One region of the Lactobacillus sp. ESL0677 genome, then DNA from elsewhere that is predicted to be linked to it. Evidence: predicted binding sites of a transcription regulator. Region 1 holds the regulator's gene; each other region holds the start of a gene.
What was found. Region 1 encodes HrcA, which represses chaperone genes, less so after heat shock. Its sites were predicted from a motif close to TTAGCACTCNNNNNNNNNGAGTGCTAA; they were not measured.

Region 1 (6,206 bases):
CACCTAGCACATTATAATAGTCTTCTTGTGCCATCTATTAAAAGCTCCTCACTTTCCAAAAGAAAAGAACTACTTTCGCGGCAGTTCTTTTCTAATTTATTCAATTATAAACCCTTTATTTGTTTGGGTCTACTTTGTGGAATTCACCGTCAGTTGCAGAACCATCACTTGTATTGCCGCCTTGTGAACCCGGATTCTGTGGGCCGGCTTGCGGGCCAGCTTGACCAGCTGCTCCTTGAGCACCACCATTAGCTTGGTACAATTTAACAGCCAAGTCTTGAGCAACCTTAGTTAATTCATCCTTCTTAGACTTCATTTCATCTAAGTTATTGTCCTTTTGCGCTTTCTTTAACGCATCAAGAGCATCTTGGACCTTCTTGGTATCATCTGCAGAAATCTTGTCGTTATCCTTAACTTCCTTCAGAGTCTTTTCAGTTGAGAAGATTAATTGGTCAACTTCATTACGTAAGTCAACTTCTTTTTTCTTCTTCTTATCCTCTTCAGCGTGTTCCTCGGCTTCTTTTTGCATCTTTTGAATTTCTTCATCAGAAAGACCGGATGAACTCTTGATTGTAATCTTCTGTTCCTTACCAGTACCCATATCCTTAGCAGAAACATTAACGATACCGTTCTTATCAATATCAAATGTAACTTGGATTTGTGGGACACCACGAGGTGCTGCAGGAATATCAGTTAATTCAAACCGACCTAAAGTCTTATCGTCTTGAGCCATTGGACGTTCACCTTGCAAAACATGAACATCAACGGCTGGTTGATTATCAGCAGCAGTTGAGAAGATTTGACTCTTAGAAGTTGGAATTGTTGTGTTCTTTTCAATTAACTTAGTGAAGACACCACCCATGGTTTCAATACCAAGTGATAATGGTGTAACATCAAGCAAAACAACGTCCTTAACGTCACCTGAAATAACTCCACCTTGAATGGCAGCACCTAAAGCAACAGCTTCGTCTGGGTTGATTGAGTGGTCAGGCTCCTTGCCAGCCCACTTCTTAACAGCTTCTTGAACAGCAGGAATACGAGTTGAACCACCGTTTAAGATAACCTTATCAATGTCACTAACTGTCAAGTCAGCATCATTTAAGGCATTGTCAAAAGCAACCTTAGTGCGATCAACTAAGTCACTAGTTAATTCATCAAATTTAGCACGAGTTAAGTCAGCTTCAAGGTGCAAAGGACCAGATTCACCAGCAGAGATGAACGGTAATGAAATGTGAGTTGAAGATACACCAGACAAGTCCTTCTTAGCCTTTTCTGCGGCATCCTTCAACCGTTGCAAAGCCATCTTGTCTTTAGATAAATCAACGCCATTTTCATCCTTAAAGTTTTGGATGAGCCAATCCATGATCTTGTTGTCAAAGTCGTCACCACCAAGGTGAGTATCACCATTAGTTGATAATACTTGGAAGACACCGTCACCTAATTGCAATACGGAAACATCAAAAGTACCACCACCAAGGTCGTAAACCAAGACTTTTTCATCTTCGGCATCCTTATCAAGGCCATATGCTAATGAAGAAGCAGTTGGTTCGTTAATGATCCGCTTAATGTCTAAGCCAGCAATCTTACCGGCATCCTTAGTAGCTTGACGTTGAGCATCATTGAAGTATGCAGGAACAGTGACAACTGCATCAGTAATCTTTTCACCTAAGTAATCTTCAGAGAATTTCTTGATATATTGCAAAATCATTGCGGAAATTTCTTGAGGAGTATAGGACTTATCTCCAACTTTAACTTTATAGTCTGCTTCACCCATGTGACGCTTAATTGAAATAACAGTATTCGGGTTAGTGATTGCCTGACGTTTTGCAACTTCACCAACTTGAATTTCACCGTCTTTGAAAGCAACTACTGATGGTGTAGTCCGATTACCTTCTGGGTTAGTAATAATCTTTGGTTCTTTACCTTCAAGAACAGCAACTGCTGAGTTAGTTGTTCCGAGGTCGATTCCGATAACTTTTGACATTGAATTAACATCCTTTCATTACTGTGCAACAACAACCATTGCTGGTCTTAATGTACGGTCTTTGTATTGATATCCTTTTTGTAAAACTTGGACAACGTGGTCCTTTTGATCATCGCTGCTAGCTGCAACTGTTTGAACAGCTTGATGCAGTGTCGGATCAAATTTAACACCTTCAGCCTCAATTTCACTAATTCCGTGATCTTTCATAGCCTTAACTAAAGAATCAAGTGTCATTTGCACACCCTTCTTTAGCTGTTGAGATGCTTCATCATCAACCTTGGCGACTAAGGCACGCTCTAAATTATCCATTGCTGGTAATACATCCTTAGCTAAAGATTGCGACTCATACTTTATTAATTGTGCTCGTTCTTTATTATAGCGGTTTTGCATATTTTGCATTTCCGCTTGACTACGCAAATACTTATCTTCAAAATCTTTGCTAGCTGCTTGAGCTTTAGTCAATTCTTCTTGAAGCTTTTGCTCTGGCGTTTTTTCTTTTTTATCTGCTTTTACAGCCTGCTTTTTCGCTTCGGATTTTGTTTCTTTTTCTGACTTTGCGGTAGTCGCTTCTGTTTGGTTTAAATCTTTTTCACTAGGAAAATCTTTTTTACTCACGGCTAACCTCCTTATTTAAATCGACCGTAATATTCAAGTAATTTCTTCGCTAACTCATTTCTGAAATATTCAAGTAAGCCAATTACTTGTGAATACGGCATATTCGTTGGCCCTAGCAAAGCAATTACACCTTTACCATGGGAACCAACACTGTACTCTGCAGTTAACAAACTATAATCTTTTAACAATTCGTTCGGTAATTCTGAGCCCAAACTGACCCTAACAGGAAATCGACCATTTTTTGAAGTCGGTTGGTAAGAAACCAAATTTGAAATCAAATCGTTATGATCGACTAATTCATATAACGAACGAATACTAGAGACATCCGCTGTTGAAGAATTATTTAACAAATTAATTTGACCATCAACATATAATTGTTCACTGGCAGCGTCATTAATGACATCTTCAACCAAATCAATCAGTTCGCTAGCATGTTTACCACTGATATTTTGACCAACAGCCTTATTAAGCAGCTCCGGCGTGATTTCAGCTAAACTTTTACCAACTAGTTCATCGTTAATCATGCGAACGGCTTTTTCAATCTCATCACCATGAACATTGTGCGGTAAATTATAAACCTGATTCTGAACACTACCATCACTGGTAACTAGAATTGCCATCACTTGCCGACCAACTAGCGGAACAATCCGAAATCCCGTTACAGTTACATCCTGATTTTCCGGTCCTTCCGCAAATGCCGTATAGTTAGTTAAATCGGATAAAATTTTAGCAGCTTCTTGAACGATTTCATTAACTTGATGAAACGGTCGGTCAAGCTGACTAATAACTTTGGTATAAACAGATTCCGGTATTTGCAGCGGCTCGACTAAATTATCAAGATAATAGCGGTAGCCCTCACTGGAAGGAACACGACCACTAGAAGAATGGGTCTTTTCAATTAAGCCCTTATCTTCTAGAACAACCATCTCATTTCTGATGGTTGCGCTCGACACCTTAATCGGCAACTGATTCATCACTGTCTTCGAACCTACTGGATCATGAGTCTGTGTAAAATCATTAATGATTGTTTTTAAAATAAGTTCTTGACGTTCGGTCAACATAAATATCGCCCTCACTTTTAGCACTCTCATATCTTTTGTGCTAACAATTATTATGATACTAGCATTTAGCAGAATGTCAAGTCGAGTGCTAAAAATATTTGGATTTTCTAGCAGCAAAAAATTTCCACCTACTTTTAAGTAGATGGAAGTCTTTATTTATCAGCAAAGTAAGCCTTGATTTCTGCTTCATCATGCGTCATTTGCTTTTTTAATCCTGCAAGATCAACAAATTTTATTTCACCCCGGGTATACTTATACCACTTGATAATCATTTTTTCCCCGTATGCTTCTTGGTCGAAGCCAAACAAGTTAGATTCAATAAAAATCTGTTTGCCTTCATTAATTGTCACGTTGTAGCCAACACTGGTCATGGAATCATACCATTTATCGCCAATGTTAGTTCTAGTTGCATAGACACCGACTTTAGGCAAAACCTTGTTTTCCGACCAAACCAAATTAGCCGTGGGGAAACCTAACTTGTGACCATTACGCAATCCGTGACCGACAATACCAGACATGACATACGGCGAACCTAACAGTTCGGTTGCTAGCTCCATATTGCCGTCGCTAATTGCTTTTCTAATTTCAGTTGAGCCAATTTTCTGACCTTCATAGGTTTGCTTAGGAACATCAATAATATCAAATCTTCCTTTAGCAAATTTAGGGAAGTTTTTCATATTGGCAACGTCTTTTGGCCCATAAGTATAATCAAACCCAGCAACAACGGTATCTGCTTTTAGCTGTACAATAATTTGATCGACAAATTCTTGCGCTGTTAGTTTGCTAAATTTGTCATTAAAATGAATAACAACTAAGTAATCGACACCCAATTGCGCCATTTTATAAGCCTTCTCATCCAGACTATCAATGTAAACAACCTTAGCATTTTGATAAACTTCTTTTGGATGACGGTCAAACGTCATGACAACAAGCGGCAAGTGCTTTCTAGTTGCTGCTTCACGCGCTAATTCAATCAAGTTTTGGTGTCCTCGGTGAACACCATCAAAAAACCCTAACGCTAATACGATTTTACTTGGTATTAAATTTTCTTTAACTGGATAAGTTAAATGGATAATTTGCACAATAAGACCTTCATTTCACCTATTCATTTTGCAAGAGCATCAAATTAGGACGATACTTTTCTGCATCCTTTTGATAAATTGCCTTAACCTTATTATTGTATCGTAATGCAACCTGATTTGCATCAGTTTCTAAAGCAATCGCCGCCCCATTTTTCACTTTTAGCCATTGGTCCATAGTTAAATCAACTTGCGTATAATTTTTAAAAAAGGCATCGATTGGCTGAATCAGTTGTGCGGCTCTACTTGGATCAGCCACAATTTCGTCCAAGCTGACTGCTTGACTAAGATCAAAGCCCGAGCTAGCGGTTCTGCGCAAAGTACTCATTACAGCCGGCACACCTAACTTATCTCCCAAATCATTGACTAATGAACGCACATAAGTCCCCTTACTGCATTCAATTACAAACGCAAACTCCTCTTGGCCTTTTTCTTTGTCAAAAACTGGTTGTGCAGTTAAGTCATAAGCTAGAACATTAACCTGCCGTTTAGGTCGTTCAACCTCAATTCCTGCACGGGCATATTCGTATAAATGTTTACCATTTACCCGTACGGCTGAATAAATTGGTGGTACCTGCTCAATCTTGCCCACAAACGACTGCATCCCCTGAGTAATTATCTTAGCTGCAAGCGGTTCTGTCATTTTTTTAGTTGCCAAAGTTGTGCCACTAATATCATAACTATCAGTGGCGTAGCCAAAAATACCTTCGCCAACATATTTTTTGTTTTGCGTGTGCATTAATTCAATTAGCTTAGTTGCCTGACCAATCGCAATCGGCAAGACACCAGTAACATCAGGGTCAAGCGTTCCAGCATGACCAATTTTTTTGATATGTAAGGCTTTGCGAAGATGGTACACGACATCGGCGCTAGTCATCCCCTTAGCCTTATCAATTACTAAAATACCGTTTAACATTTTTAACCCGTTCCCACTAAAAAAGCGCCACAATGGCGCCTTTTTTAATTGTTACGATCTGCTTCTTGCTTTTTTAAATCAGCAATTAACTTATCGATTTTACTACCATATTTAACAGAGTTGTCCCGCTTAAAAATTAACTCGGGAACTTTATAGACTGTCAAAACCTGCCCAAGCAAGTGACGCATCATTCCCTTGGCTTTTTCTAAGCCAGTAGCAACCTCTTCTTCCTTTTTTGGATCTTCAGAAAGAATACTGTAATAAACAGTTGCATATGATAAATCATTAGTACATTCAACCGCAGTAATCGTAACATCATTGACACGCGGATCACGAATATTTTTCCGCAAAATTTTGGTTAATTCACGGAGGACTTCTCCTTCAACACGACCAATTCTGTGCTTCATACTTTCCTCCTAGCAAAATTACTAATTAGGCTTAACCTCTTGCTTTTCAGTTGCTTCAAGCTGATCGCCAATCTTAATATCGTTATAGCCTTCAATTGTTAATCCACAATCGAATCCTTGCTTAACCACTTTAGCATCGTCCTT
Region 2 (6,206 bases), 760 kb from region 1:
AGAGCAGCCAACTCAAATTGAAGTACGTGGTGGCCGTGTAAATAATTTGAAAAATATAAATGTCAATATTCCGCTGCATAAGTTTGTTGCTATTTCTGGTCTTAGCGGATCGGGAAAATCAAGCTTGGCGATGGGGATTTTATATGCTGAAGGTGCGCGGCGTTACCTTGATTCGCTAGCGACTTATACCAGACGCCGAATTAGCCAAGTTGGTCGAGCCACCGTTGATGAGGTAAAACATATTCCGTCAGCTTTGGCATTACGGCAAAGGCCGACAATCCCTGGTGTGCGGTCGACGGTTGGCACGGTAACCGAAATTTTTAATATTTTACGGCTGATTTTTTCACGGTTGGGCTCACCAGTTTGTCCTAACGGTCATCGGGTGGCGCCAACAATTAAAATTGCTCAAGCAATGGACCTATCGGGGGATGCAATGGGACAAATAATCTGTCCAACTTGTGGTGTTAAATTTTATGCGTTTAGTGCGGAAGATTTTGCCTTTAATTCTGATGGCGCCTGTACACAATGTCAGGGTTTGGGAACAGTTGAGCAGATTGATGACGACAAGATTATTGCCGATAAAAATTTATCGCTTGAGCAAGGGGCTGTGGCCACATGGCAGATTCCGGGACGTAACTGGATGTGGCGGATTGCACGTGAGCTCGGCGTTCGCACCGATATTCCGTATAAAGAATTAACAGCTAAGGAAAAGCAGATTGTTTTACATGGTGAAGAACGAAAAATCCCAATTGATCTTCCAACTTCAACTGGACGAGTTTATCATTTAGATGCTTTATATGAAAATGCCTATAATGCTGTTGCTAATTCGCGTAAAACTACCAAGTCAGAACGTGGCTTAGAGCGGATTAACGCCTTTTACCGTTTTAGCACCTGTCCACGTTGTCACGGCTCGCGGATTGATCCTAGTCGCTGGACGCAGCTAGTTGCCGGTAAAAATATTGTAGCGGCAGAGCAACTAACTCTGGGTGAGTTGGGTGACTATATGCAAGCGATTTTGACTGAATTACCAGAAGATATGCAGGCGCTAGCTCAAAATTTAACCGGTGAATTGATGCATCAGGTTAAGCCGCTGTTAAAGTTGGGCTTAGATTATTTAAGTTTGGCGCGGCAAGCTAGCACCTTATCAACGGGAGAGTTGCAGCGAATACAGTTGGGCCGGACGCTTAGAACAGAAACGACTGGTGTATTGTACGTTTTAGATGAGCCGTCTGTTGGTCTGCACTCAGATAATGTAGCTGGATTGATTGATGTTTTTCATGAATTAGTTAATCAGGGTAACTCCTTGGTCGTTGTTGATCATGAAACATCAATTATTAACGCAGCCGATTGGATTATTGAAATTGGCCCAGGATCTGGCAGTCAAGGTGGCCAAATTATTGCTCAAGGCACGCCTAATCAGATTAAGCAAAATGAAAATTCACACATTGGCCCTTATCTAACAGGTGACGCACCTTTACAAGTTAGGCTACAGGCTAAGGAAGATACTTTGTTTGCCAAGGGGAAGATTGCTTTTACAGTTACTGATCGCTTTAATCTGCACGATGTTCACGCGCAAATTCCTGTTGGTCGCTTGACCTCAATTACTGGCTTTTCCGGTGCTGGCAAGACAACGATGATTCTTGATTCGCTGTTACCAGCACTTGAGGCGCAAAAAAAGTCTGAGTCTGGTCCAGCTTGGGTCAAAGATTTAGCAGCCAGCGGAATTACGAATGTGATTAGTGTAAATTCTGCGCCAGTTGGTAAAAATCAGCGCTCAACGGTTGCGACGTATACTGATATTATGACGAATTTGCGCAAATTATTCGCTAACCAGCCACTAGCAAAGCAGTTAAAATATAAGGCCACTCATTTTTCTTATAATAATAAAGAAGGTGCCTGTCCAGCCTGTGGTGGGACGGGGGTAATTGCACTTGATATTCAATACTTGCCTGATATGGTGGAAACTTGCTCTGTGTGTGGCGGGCGACGCTATAACTCCAAAGTTTTGCAAGTTAAATGGCAGGGGTTGAGTATTGCGGATGTTTTAGCTCTTTCAGTTGATGATGTACTCAATCAAGGATTATTTGCCAAAGTGCCGGCAATTCAAAAAACAGTCACAACCTTGCACGATATGGGCTTGGGCTATTTGCATTTAGGTGAGTCAACGCCAGCTTTATCAGGTGGTGAAGCGCAGCGGTTAAAACTAACTAGTCACCTGCACCGTAAGCAAAAGGGTAGTCTGTTTGTCTTTGATGAGCCGACAGTTGGTTTACACCCGTATGATGTGCGGACATTGCTAGTGGTTTTGCAAAAATTGTTAGCTCAGCAGGCAACAATTATTACAATTACTCATGACTTAGATGTGATAGCTAATAGTGATTATATGATTGACATGGGACCACGTGGTGGTCAGCAGGGAGGTAAAATAGTTGCCAAAGGTATGCCTGTGGATATTTCCAAAAATTCCACAAGCTTGACTGCAAAATATTTGCGTAAACACTATGATTTATATCAAAAAAATAATAAATAGTCTATGCAAATTGCCGATTTATCGGCATTTTTTTGTTTACCTAAGAATAAAGCTATACATTGTGGAAAAGTGAGACAAATAATTTGCTATTTGTGGATAACCTGTTATAATTTAGGATGTAAACAGGTTAGCACTCCGATTAGTAGAGTGCTAATTGCAGACGAAAAACTATAATAAGGGGTGTTAATAAATGGCATACTTTGATAACGATTTTGATAATTTATTTAACGAATTAAACAATTCCTTCTTTGGTAATATGAAGGATTCTGACAACGGCTCAATACCAATCCATTATTCAGGTGATATGCACCTATCGCCGCAAAATTTTAATGGTCAAAGTCCGGTTGCTGGTCCAGACCCTAAGCAGGACAAGCCAATTGGTGTTGACTTAGTTGAGCAGGCAAAAAAGCATAAATACGATCCCGTAATTGGTCGTGATGAGCAAATTCAGGAAGTAATTGAAATTTTAAGTCGGCGGAAAAAGAATAATCCTGTCTTAGTCGGTCCTGCCGGTGTTGGTAAGACAGCGATTGTTGAGGGCTTGGCACAAAAGATTGCGAGCGGTGATGTTCCAGACAAAATGAAGGACAAGCATATTATCGATGTTAATATTAATGATATGGTTGCAGGTTCTAGTTTGCGGGGCAGTTTTGAAGAACGCCTGAAGAAGGTCATTGACCAAGCTAAAAAAGATCCGAACATTATCTTGTTCATTGATGAATTGCACAATATTGTCGGTGCTGGCTCAACTGATTCTGAAAATAATAGCGGCGATGCTGCCAACATTTTGAAGCCAGCTTTGGCTAGCGGTGATTTGAATTTAATTGGGGCAACAACCACCAGTGAATACCGTAGAATTGAAAACGATGCAGCTTTGGCCCGGCGTTTCCAACCAGTACAAGTACCAGAGCCATCGGCTGATGTGACTGTTAAAATTCTGGAAGGCTTAAAGAAAAAGTATGAAGAATATCACCATGTTAAATATGATGACAGTGCTTTGCGCTTAGCCGTTGAATTGTCACAGCGTTACATTCAAGGTCGGTATTTACCAGATAAGGCAATCGACTTAATGGATGAAGCTGGTGCCAAAAAAGGTCTGGATACTGTTCCCGAAGATGAAGCTAGTCTGCAGGAGCGAATTGGGCATCTTGAACACGAGAAGAGAGAGGCTGCTGAAAAGGAAGACTATACTAGAGCTAGTGATTTAAAGAAGCAAATCAAGGAATTGACCGATAAAAAGGATCATGTTCATGATGTTGCAACGCCGCGAGTTACGGCTCAAGATATTTATGCCTTAATTGAAGCAAGAACCAAGATTCCGATGAGTGAATTGCACGCAAGCGAGGGGCAACATAATCTTGACTTAGCTAAACGACTAAAGAAGGCGGTAATTGATCAAGATAGTGCGATTGATATTATTACCGACGCGATTGCGCGTAAGCAAGTTTTCAAAGATAATGATCGCCCAACTGGTTCATTCCTGCTCACTGGCCCAACTGGTGTTGGTAAGACAGAACTGGCCAAGCAATTAGCAATTCAGTTGTTCGGTGGTGAAAACCACTTGATTCGCCTCGATATGTCAGAGTATCAAGACCAAATGGCAGTTAACAAATTAATAGGTTCTGCTCCAGGTTATGTTGGTTATGGTGAGGGTGGTCAATTAACTGAAAAAGTCCGTCACCAGCCGTATAGTTTGATTTTGTTTGATGAAATTGAAAAGGCTAACCCACAAGTCTTCAACGCATTATTACAAATTATGGATGATGGTCGCTTAACAGATGCTCAAGGCAGGACTGTTTCCTTCAAGGATACAATCTTAATTATGACTTCTAATGCCGGCTTTTCTGATAATCTACTTAAAGATGGCAAAGTTGACCACGATAAGATGATTCAGGCACTAGAAGCTTACTTTAGACCTGAGTTCTTGAACCGTCTGGATGCAATTGTACCGTTTAACTCTTTGAGTGAAGAAGATATGACCAAGATTATCGATATTTACCTCAAGAAGATGGACCAAGTTCTTGCCAAGAGAAAAGTTCAGGTTGATGTTTCACATGAAACTAAGGCCTATATCGCAGAGAAGGGTTACGACAAGAAATTTGGTGCACGGCCATTGCGTCGGGTAGTTGAGCAAGATTTGGAAACGCCAATTGCTAAATTGTTAATGAAGGAACCAGATACTAAAGAAGTTAAGTTTACTGCTGATGATAAGCATGTTTACTTGAACGGTGAGGCGATATTGGATATTAATCCCAAGGTAGAAGCCGACGCCGAAAAAGTCGCAAAAGAAGAGAAATAATTTAATTTTAAAAACGTCACTTTTTAAAAGTGGCGTTTTTGTTATATATAGGTAGAAGAAACTATCATCTGCTGTTGACATCTGTATCTTTATGAGTTAAATTAGGTAGCAATTAAATAATTATGAAAATAACATGGCATAAATTTTCATATCTATTCTAAAAATTAATAAGTGGAGGTACTCTGATGAAACAAAAATTAGCAGATCTTGATTGGAATAATCTAGGCTTTGAATATCGCGATCTACCATATCGTTATGAAGCTAAATATAAAGATGGTGAATGGCAAGAAGGAAAATTAGTCGAAGATTCGACTGTGACTCTTTCCGAAGGTGCGGAAGTGTTGCACTATGGTCAGGAAATTTTCGAAGGTCTGAAGGCTTATCGTAGAAAAGACGGTAAAATTAATCTGTTCCGGCCTGATCAAAATGCCCACCGGTTTGCTTTATCAGCTGAACGTTTAGCAATGCCGCCATATCCAGAAGATAAATTTGTTGAGGCGGTTAAGCAAGTTGTGTTGGCTAATAAAGAATATGTTCCACCATATGATAGCGGTGCAACGCTTTATGTTCGGCCATTTATGATTGGCACCTCACAAGCTTTGGGTGTTGCTGCAGCGACAGAATATACTCTGCGGATTTTCGCTACACCAGTTGGTGCATATATTAAAGGCTTGAATCCAGCAGCTTACAAAGTTAGTCCGTATGACCGTGCTGCTTATGCTGGTACGGGTCAAGCTAAGACTTCGGGGAACTATGCCAGCAGCTTATTGCCATCAGTTGAAGCACATAAAGAAGGCTTTGCCGATTGCTTGTACCTTGATCCACGTGAGCACAAGTATGTTGATGAATTTGGTGGTGCTAACTTCTTCGGTATTACTCAAGAAGGTCAATTTGTCACACCAAAATCCGAATCAATTTTGGTTTCAATCACTAAGAGATCTCTGCTCGAAGTTGCTAAGCGTCAAGGCTTGAACCCAGTTGAACGTCAAATTACTTTGGAAGAAGCCTTTAAGATGAAGGAAGCTGGCGCAATGGGCACGGCTGCCGTAATTTCGCCAGTTGGTTCAATCACTTACAAGGGACAAAAGCATGTCATTTACAGTGAAGACAAGACTGGCCCTGTCACAACTAAGTTGTACAATGAATTGATTGCTATCCAATATGGTGATAAAGAGGGCCCTGAAGGTTGGGTACAAACAATTGATTAAAATTTGACCGAAAAATATAAAATGAAACGAAACCTCGAAATTAGATTTTTCTAATTTCGGGGTTTTATTATGGTCTTGGTCTTAAAGAGAACAGCAATATTTTTAGTTGTATATTACTACCTCTTAGGCATGGTAACCGACCACTTACTGAATTTTGATTGTTTTTATT
Region 3 (6,206 bases), 250 kb from region 1:
TATCATTTTTTAAGAAAATATTGAATCAGGATACGTTGACTAATGTTGCCTTGGTTGGTGTTGGTAATTTGGGGCATGCCTTGCTCAATTACAACTTCAAGCGCAGCAACAACATTCGCATTTCTTGTGCATTTGATATTAATGAAGCAATCACTGGTAAAATTTTGAGTGGTGTGCCAGTTTATAGCATGAAAGAATTGAAGCAGCAATTGAGTGATCAACAGATTTCGATTGCAATTTTGACTGTTCCAGCTGAAACTGCTCAGACAACTGCTGATGAGATGATTGAGTCAGGAATTAGAGGGATAATGAACTTTACGCCAATTAGACTTTCAGCTCCGACTGGTATTCGGATTCAGAATGTTGATTTGGCAACAGAATTACAAACCTTGATTTACTTTTTGGACGCTGATAAAGATAGTAAAAAAAATATCTAAGCTAAAAAGCCATTTACATTCGTGTAGGTGGCTTTTTAGTTTGTATAATATAGGGGTGTAATTATTTTGGAGGTGGCTACAATCAAGGTTATGACTGTAATCGATGCAGAAGTAAAAGCTGTATTGTTTTGAAAAAATAATACAGCTTTTATGGACAATCGAGGAAAATGAAAAATAAAAATTTAAATAATAAGCGAAAACTATTGTTAGGCTATGCAGTATCGGGACTTGGTGACCAATTTTACACGTTTGCGGTGCCACTGTTAATGCTGACAATTAACCATTCATCCGTAACAATGGGTCTGCTTAGTGCAATGGAATATTTACCAACTGCTTTGTTTGGGTTGGTAATTGGTTCGCTTTTTGATATTTATCGCAAAAAAGACGTGATGCTGGCCGCGTTAGTAATGCAAATGCTGCTGGCATTGCTTGTTCCAATTATGATTAACAAACAATTGCCTTTATGGAGTATTTTGGTAGTAATTTTTGTCTTTGGCTTTTTTGATTTGTTATCTTGGGTTGGTTACCAGACGCTGATTGCCCAAAATCTATCTCCGCAAGATTTAGCCCAAATATCAGGTAGTGTTGGACTAATTTCTTCAATTCAGCGCATGTTTGGACCGGGAATTGCATCCCTGATAATTAATTTGGTTGGCTATTTAATTGGCTTTTTGTTAGATAGTGTCAGCTTTTTGTCTTTGGTAATCATAATTCAGGATATTCCAGAAGAGACGTCACCAGCTAAGACGAAAAATGTTGCTAATAAAACTATCGCAGGCTTAAAATTTATTTGGCATGATATTCGCTTAAAATGGTTAATTGCGGGGTTTTTGGCAGCAAATATAGGCTTTCAAGTTGTAGTGCCAATGTTAACGTTTATTTTAAAACAAACATTGAAGGGGTCAGTTACTGAGATTAGTACCTTTTATACAATCGCTTCGGTAGCTGGGATAGCCGTTAATTTTATTTATTTGCGGTTTAACCAAAAGATCGCGGTTGGTCAGCAATTGTTAATTAGTGGTTTAATCATTCTAACCGGTTTTATTGTGATGTTATTACTGCATTCGTTTTGGCTAGTGACTGCTGGTTATGCTTTGGTCTCTATTGGTAGTGTGTGGTCACAGGCAAATTTTTTCACAATTGTGCAGGCTTTGACAAAGAAGCAATTTCGAGGAATAGTCACGTCGGCATCGACCACATTAACAAGAATTATGGGACCAATAATGTCAGTGATTAGTGGCTTTTTAGTGAAGATGGATGCTCATTTGATTTTTGCAGTAGCTATTGGTGCGATGATCATTTCTATTTATATTATGTTTCAAAAAAAGTTAATTAAGTTGATACTATCATAAAAAGCTCTTGTAAAAAATATATTGACAGTAGTAAAATATTGCTATAGTGAAGTTTGAATAATTAAATTATTTATATATGAGTATATGGGATAAAGGTATGAACAAAAAATCAAAAGTATTAGCAATACTGACCGCCATTTTGATGAGTGGGTCGATTAGTTTAACTAATATTAGTAATTATGTTAGTCAACCAGTCTTAGCTGCCGTTAGCAAGAGTAAAGCTAAATCGCATCACAAGAAGCAAATTAAGGATAAGCGTGGGGGCAGTGGCAACCTGCTTAAGCCTAAGCTTGGCATGCGGCCACAGGATAATTTGTATTTGGCGGTAAATTCTAAATGGTTAAAGAAGGCCAAAATACCAGTTGATGGTGTCAGTGCTGGTGCTGCCGATAATCTTACAGTTAAGGTAAATAACGAATTAAGTCAGGATATGGCAGCTTTTGCTAATGGTAAAAAGCCGCTGCCGAATATTCCCAATTTTGCCAAAGCCGTTGATTTATATAAGCAAGCAGTAGATATGGATCAACGTAATCGCGATGGTGCCAAGCCAATTAAAAAGGATTTGGCAGCATTGGAAGGGATTAAGGACTTTGCTGATTTTAATACCAAGGCAGCTAAACTGTTTAATGAAAATATGCCACTGCCAATTAGTTGGGATGTAGAGCCTGATTTGAAAGATGCCAAAAAGAATGCTCTTTACTTTGGCAGCGTCAGTACAATTTTACCTGACGCTACTAGCTATCAGGACCCTAATTCAAAGCAGTTACTTGACATTTTTAAGAAGCAATCGGTTAAATTATTGGAGCTAGCTGGTGTGTCTAAGGATGATGCAACTACTTATACCGAAAATGCCATTAAGTTCGATAGCAAAATGGCGCAGAACTCCAAGTCAGCTGAAGACACCGCCGAAGTAACTAGCACTTATCATCCAATGAGCGTTAATGATTTTAAAGCAAAATTTGGTGACTTTGATATGTCCAGCTTTTTACAAGGAACAATTGGTAAAGAACCTGACCAGATTGTTGTCACTAATCCGGACTTTTTGAATAATGTTAACGGTTTGCTTAATAAAGAGAATTTCGCTGAACTTAAGAGTTGGTTGATTGTTGCCTTCATTAATAATGCTGCAGGAGATTTATCACAGCAATTCGTTGAAGCCAGTGCCCCCTTTGTACTAGCAGAATCTGGTCAAAAAGAGTTGCCTTCAGTTGCAAAACAAGCATATGCAATTACTGATAGTGATTATGATGATCTAATTGGTGAATATTATGGCCAAACTTATTTTGGCGCTGCTGCTAAAAAAGACGTCACCAAGATGGTTAAGCAAATTTTGAAGATTTACGAGCAACGCTTACAGAAGAATAAGTGGCTGTCCAAGACAACTAGACAAAAGGCGATTGCTAAATTAAAAGCAATGAAGGTTAAGGTTGGTTACCCAAGTGATGTGACGGACTTTTATGATGATGTAAAAGTCGTTCCAACAAGCCAAGGTGGTAGTTTATACGCTAATCGAAAAGCGATGGCGATTCAGGACATTAAAGAAACCATTTCAGAGTTAGATGAGCCAGTAGATCGTGATGATTGGGGCATTTCTGGTGATGAAGTTAATGCTTTTTATGATTCTAGCTTAAATGATATCAATATTCCTGCCGCTATCTTGCAAGCACCGTTTTATAGCAAGAAGCAGAGTAAAGCTGCTAACTTGGGTGGTATTGGCACAGTTATTGGTCACGAAATCTCCCATGCCTTTGACAATAATGGTTCTAAGTTTGATGAATATGGTAGTTTGAATGATTGGTGGACTAAGAAGGATTACGCCGCATTTAATAAACGTGTCAAGGCAGAAACCAAATTATTCGACGGTATCAAATATGACGGCAAAAAGGTTAGCGGTAAGCTGACAGTATCGGAAAATATTGCCGATCAAGGTGGATTATCCGTAGCGATTGCCGCTGGTAAGAAAGATCACGTCAATTTACGTGAACTCTTTAATAATTACGCCAGAATTTGGCGGTTAAAATTGACTCCGCAAGCGACAGCGGCTAGGCTAGCTATTGATGTTCACTCACCAAATGCTTTGCGAGTAAACGTTCAGGTGCAGTGTCAGCCAGACTTCTATAAAGTCTTTAAAGTTAAAAAGTCTGATGGCATGTGGCTGTCACCAAAAAAGAGAGTACTAATTTGGTAACACCTGTTTCATAAGTCATAGCAAGATAAAACCCCGAAATTAAGATGATTTAACTTCGGGGTTTTACTCTGCTTAAAATAATAATTTGTTAACGATAACATTAAAAAAGTAATTGTAAAATGGCAAGAAAGGTTATTTAATTATTTACGCTGTAATGTGGGCCGATAACTTATTGAGCATAATAAGAGCCTATAAAAGCGTGAACAGAAAACTATTTGATTAGAAAAGAGGTTAATGATGAAAATTACCGAGGAACAATTTATTGCCAGAAAAAATTATGTCAAAGGCATGTTCTCATTAGGCGGCTTAAGTGAATGTGGCAAGTCAGCCGCAGGTCTTTATCTTGATAGTATCGGGATTAAGCGAATGAAAATTATTCAGATTGAAAAGGACATGATGCGTGAGCGTGGTTACGAATTTGTAGATCATCCTTCAGAAGCAGACTTTCAAAATCTTTATGCCGATAATCAACAAGAAATTTTCAGAGAATTTTTTTATCGTCTTGTAGGTGAAATGGAAAAGGCTAACGTCCATTATGCTTCAATTGAAAGCCTTTATCGTGCAGAGCTTGGCGTTTATTTAAAACAACTATTGGGTTCAAAGATGATGAACATCTATATTGAGGCTCCTCTTAAGGTTCGTGCTACTCGTGAATTTAAAAAGCAAACCATTGATAATGGCAAAGAGTTTACATTTGAAGAAATCGTCGCTCGAACTAAGAAAAAAGATCAATTTAAGATTAAGCACGGCGCTAAAGAAGTTAAAGAGATTGCCGATGTTATTATTAATAATGATGCATTTGTGGAAAATGAAAAGCAATATCACAATATTATTGCTGGAATTGCCTCTATTATAAAAAAGTAAATGCTAAAGTCAGTTTGTTTTAAAACTGGCTTATTTATTGCTCTGTTAATGAGTGCGATTTTCTTTCTTGCTTTAAAACGCGTTGCACCGCCGGGCGTAAACGCGTTGGCAGACCAATTCTTTAGATATCGCAGTGTTGGGCAGCTGATTTTCTTTTCTGCATGGTGAAATGAAATTCTTGTGTAGTTTCTGTGGCAATATAATTGAGTCAAGTTCACTGCTGCCAATATTCAGCAGTGGCATAGCTTGCAATTCTGCTAGTGCAATAGAAAATTAATTAGCACTTTAAATGAAAAAGTGCTAACTTTTTCTTGTATTTTTTAGTAAAAGAGGTTATTATAATACATGTAAGTTAGCACTTGGCTAATAAGAGTGCTAACTGATTAATTGCAAACAAAGATTTATCAAATTTAATTTTAGGAGGCAGTCATGTTACAACCAATTGGTGATCGCGTGATCGTAAAAGTTAAAGAAGAAGAAGAAAAGACTGTTGGCGGTATCGTTCTTGCATCAAATGCTAAGGAAAAGCCAACTGAAGGTGAAATTGTTGCTGTTGGTGAGGGTGCTTATGCAGAAAATGGCAGTAAGATTCCAATGACAGTTAAAAAGGGCGACGTTGTTTTATATGATAAGTATTCTGGCACTAATGTTAAATACGAAGGTGAAAAATACTTAGTCCTTCACGAAAAAGATATTTTAGCAATCGTTAAGTAATTAAGGAGCGAATGAAGATGGCAAAAGATATTAAATTTTCAGAAAATGCAAGACGTTCCCTATTAAAGGGTGTTGATAAGCTAGCTGATACTGTTAAGACAACAATTGGTCCTAAGGGTCGGAATGTTGTTCTGGAACAATCATATGGCAATCCAGAAATTACTAACGATGGTGTTACAATTGCTAAAGCAATCGAATTAAAAGACCATTATGAAAACATGGGTGCTAAGTTAGTTGCTGAAGCAGCACAAAAGACAAATGATATTGCTGGTGACGGTACTACTACTGCTGTTGTTTTAACTCAAGCAATCATCCGTGAAGGAATGAAGAATGTAACTGCTGGTGCTAACCCAGTTGGTGTTCGCCGCGGGATTGAAAAGGCTACTAAGGCTGTAACTGATGAATTACACAAGATTAGCCACACCGTTTCTTCAAAAGACCAAATTGCTCAAGTTGCCGCTGTTTCAAGTGCTTCTAAAGAAGTTGGTAATTTAATTGCCGATGCAATGGAAAAGGTTGGTAATGACGGTGTAATTACCATTGAAGATTCTCGTGGTATTGAAACTGAATTATCAGTTGTTGAAGGGATGCAATTTGATCGCGGCTACCTGTCACAATACATGGTAACTGACAACGACAAGATGGAAGCTG

Region 2: OZX76_RS09585 (ATP-dependent Clp protease ATP-binding subunit) is a predicted target of HrcA. The motif match lies at 2,658-2,684, and genes of this name have one in related genera.
Region 3: groES (co-chaperone GroES) is a predicted target of HrcA. The motif match lies at 5,194-5,220, and genes of this name have one in related genera.

What each region holds. Positions count from the first base shown of each region.
Region 1 is NZ_CP113946.1:1,215,694-1,221,899, forward strand. It holds gene dnaJ (molecular chaperone DnaJ) at 1-34, opposite strand, end outside; gene dnaK (molecular chaperone DnaK) at 116-1,984, opposite strand; gene grpE (nucleotide exchange factor GrpE) at 2,003-2,599, opposite strand; gene hrcA (heat-inducible transcriptional repressor HrcA) at 2,611-3,660, opposite strand; gene ribF (riboflavin biosynthesis protein RibF) at 3,813-4,742, opposite strand; gene truB (tRNA pseudouridine(55) synthase TruB) at 4,762-5,655, opposite strand; gene OZX76_RS05950 (ribosome-binding factor A) at 5,700-6,062, opposite strand; gene infB (translation initiation factor IF-2) at 6,084-6,206, opposite strand, start outside.
Region 2 is NZ_CP113946.1:1,975,996-1,982,201, reverse strand. It holds gene OZX76_RS09590 (ATP-binding cassette domain-containing protein) at 1-2,530, shown strand, start outside; gene OZX76_RS09585 (ATP-dependent Clp protease ATP-binding subunit) at 2,721-4,829, shown strand; gene OZX76_RS09580 (branched-chain amino acid aminotransferase) at 5,012-6,037, shown strand.
Region 3 is NZ_CP113946.1:1,462,029-1,468,234, reverse strand. It holds gene OZX76_RS07100 (redox-sensing transcriptional repressor Rex) at 1-437, shown strand, start outside; gene OZX76_RS07095 (MFS transporter) at 605-1,789, shown strand; gene OZX76_RS07090 (M13 family metallopeptidase) at 2,085-3,977, shown strand; gene OZX76_RS07085 (hypothetical protein) at 4,215-4,841, shown strand; partial or broken gene OZX76_RS07080 (glutathione S-transferase) at 4,941-5,091, opposite strand; gene groES (co-chaperone GroES) at 5,271-5,555, shown strand; gene groL (chaperonin GroEL) at 5,573-6,206, shown strand, end outside.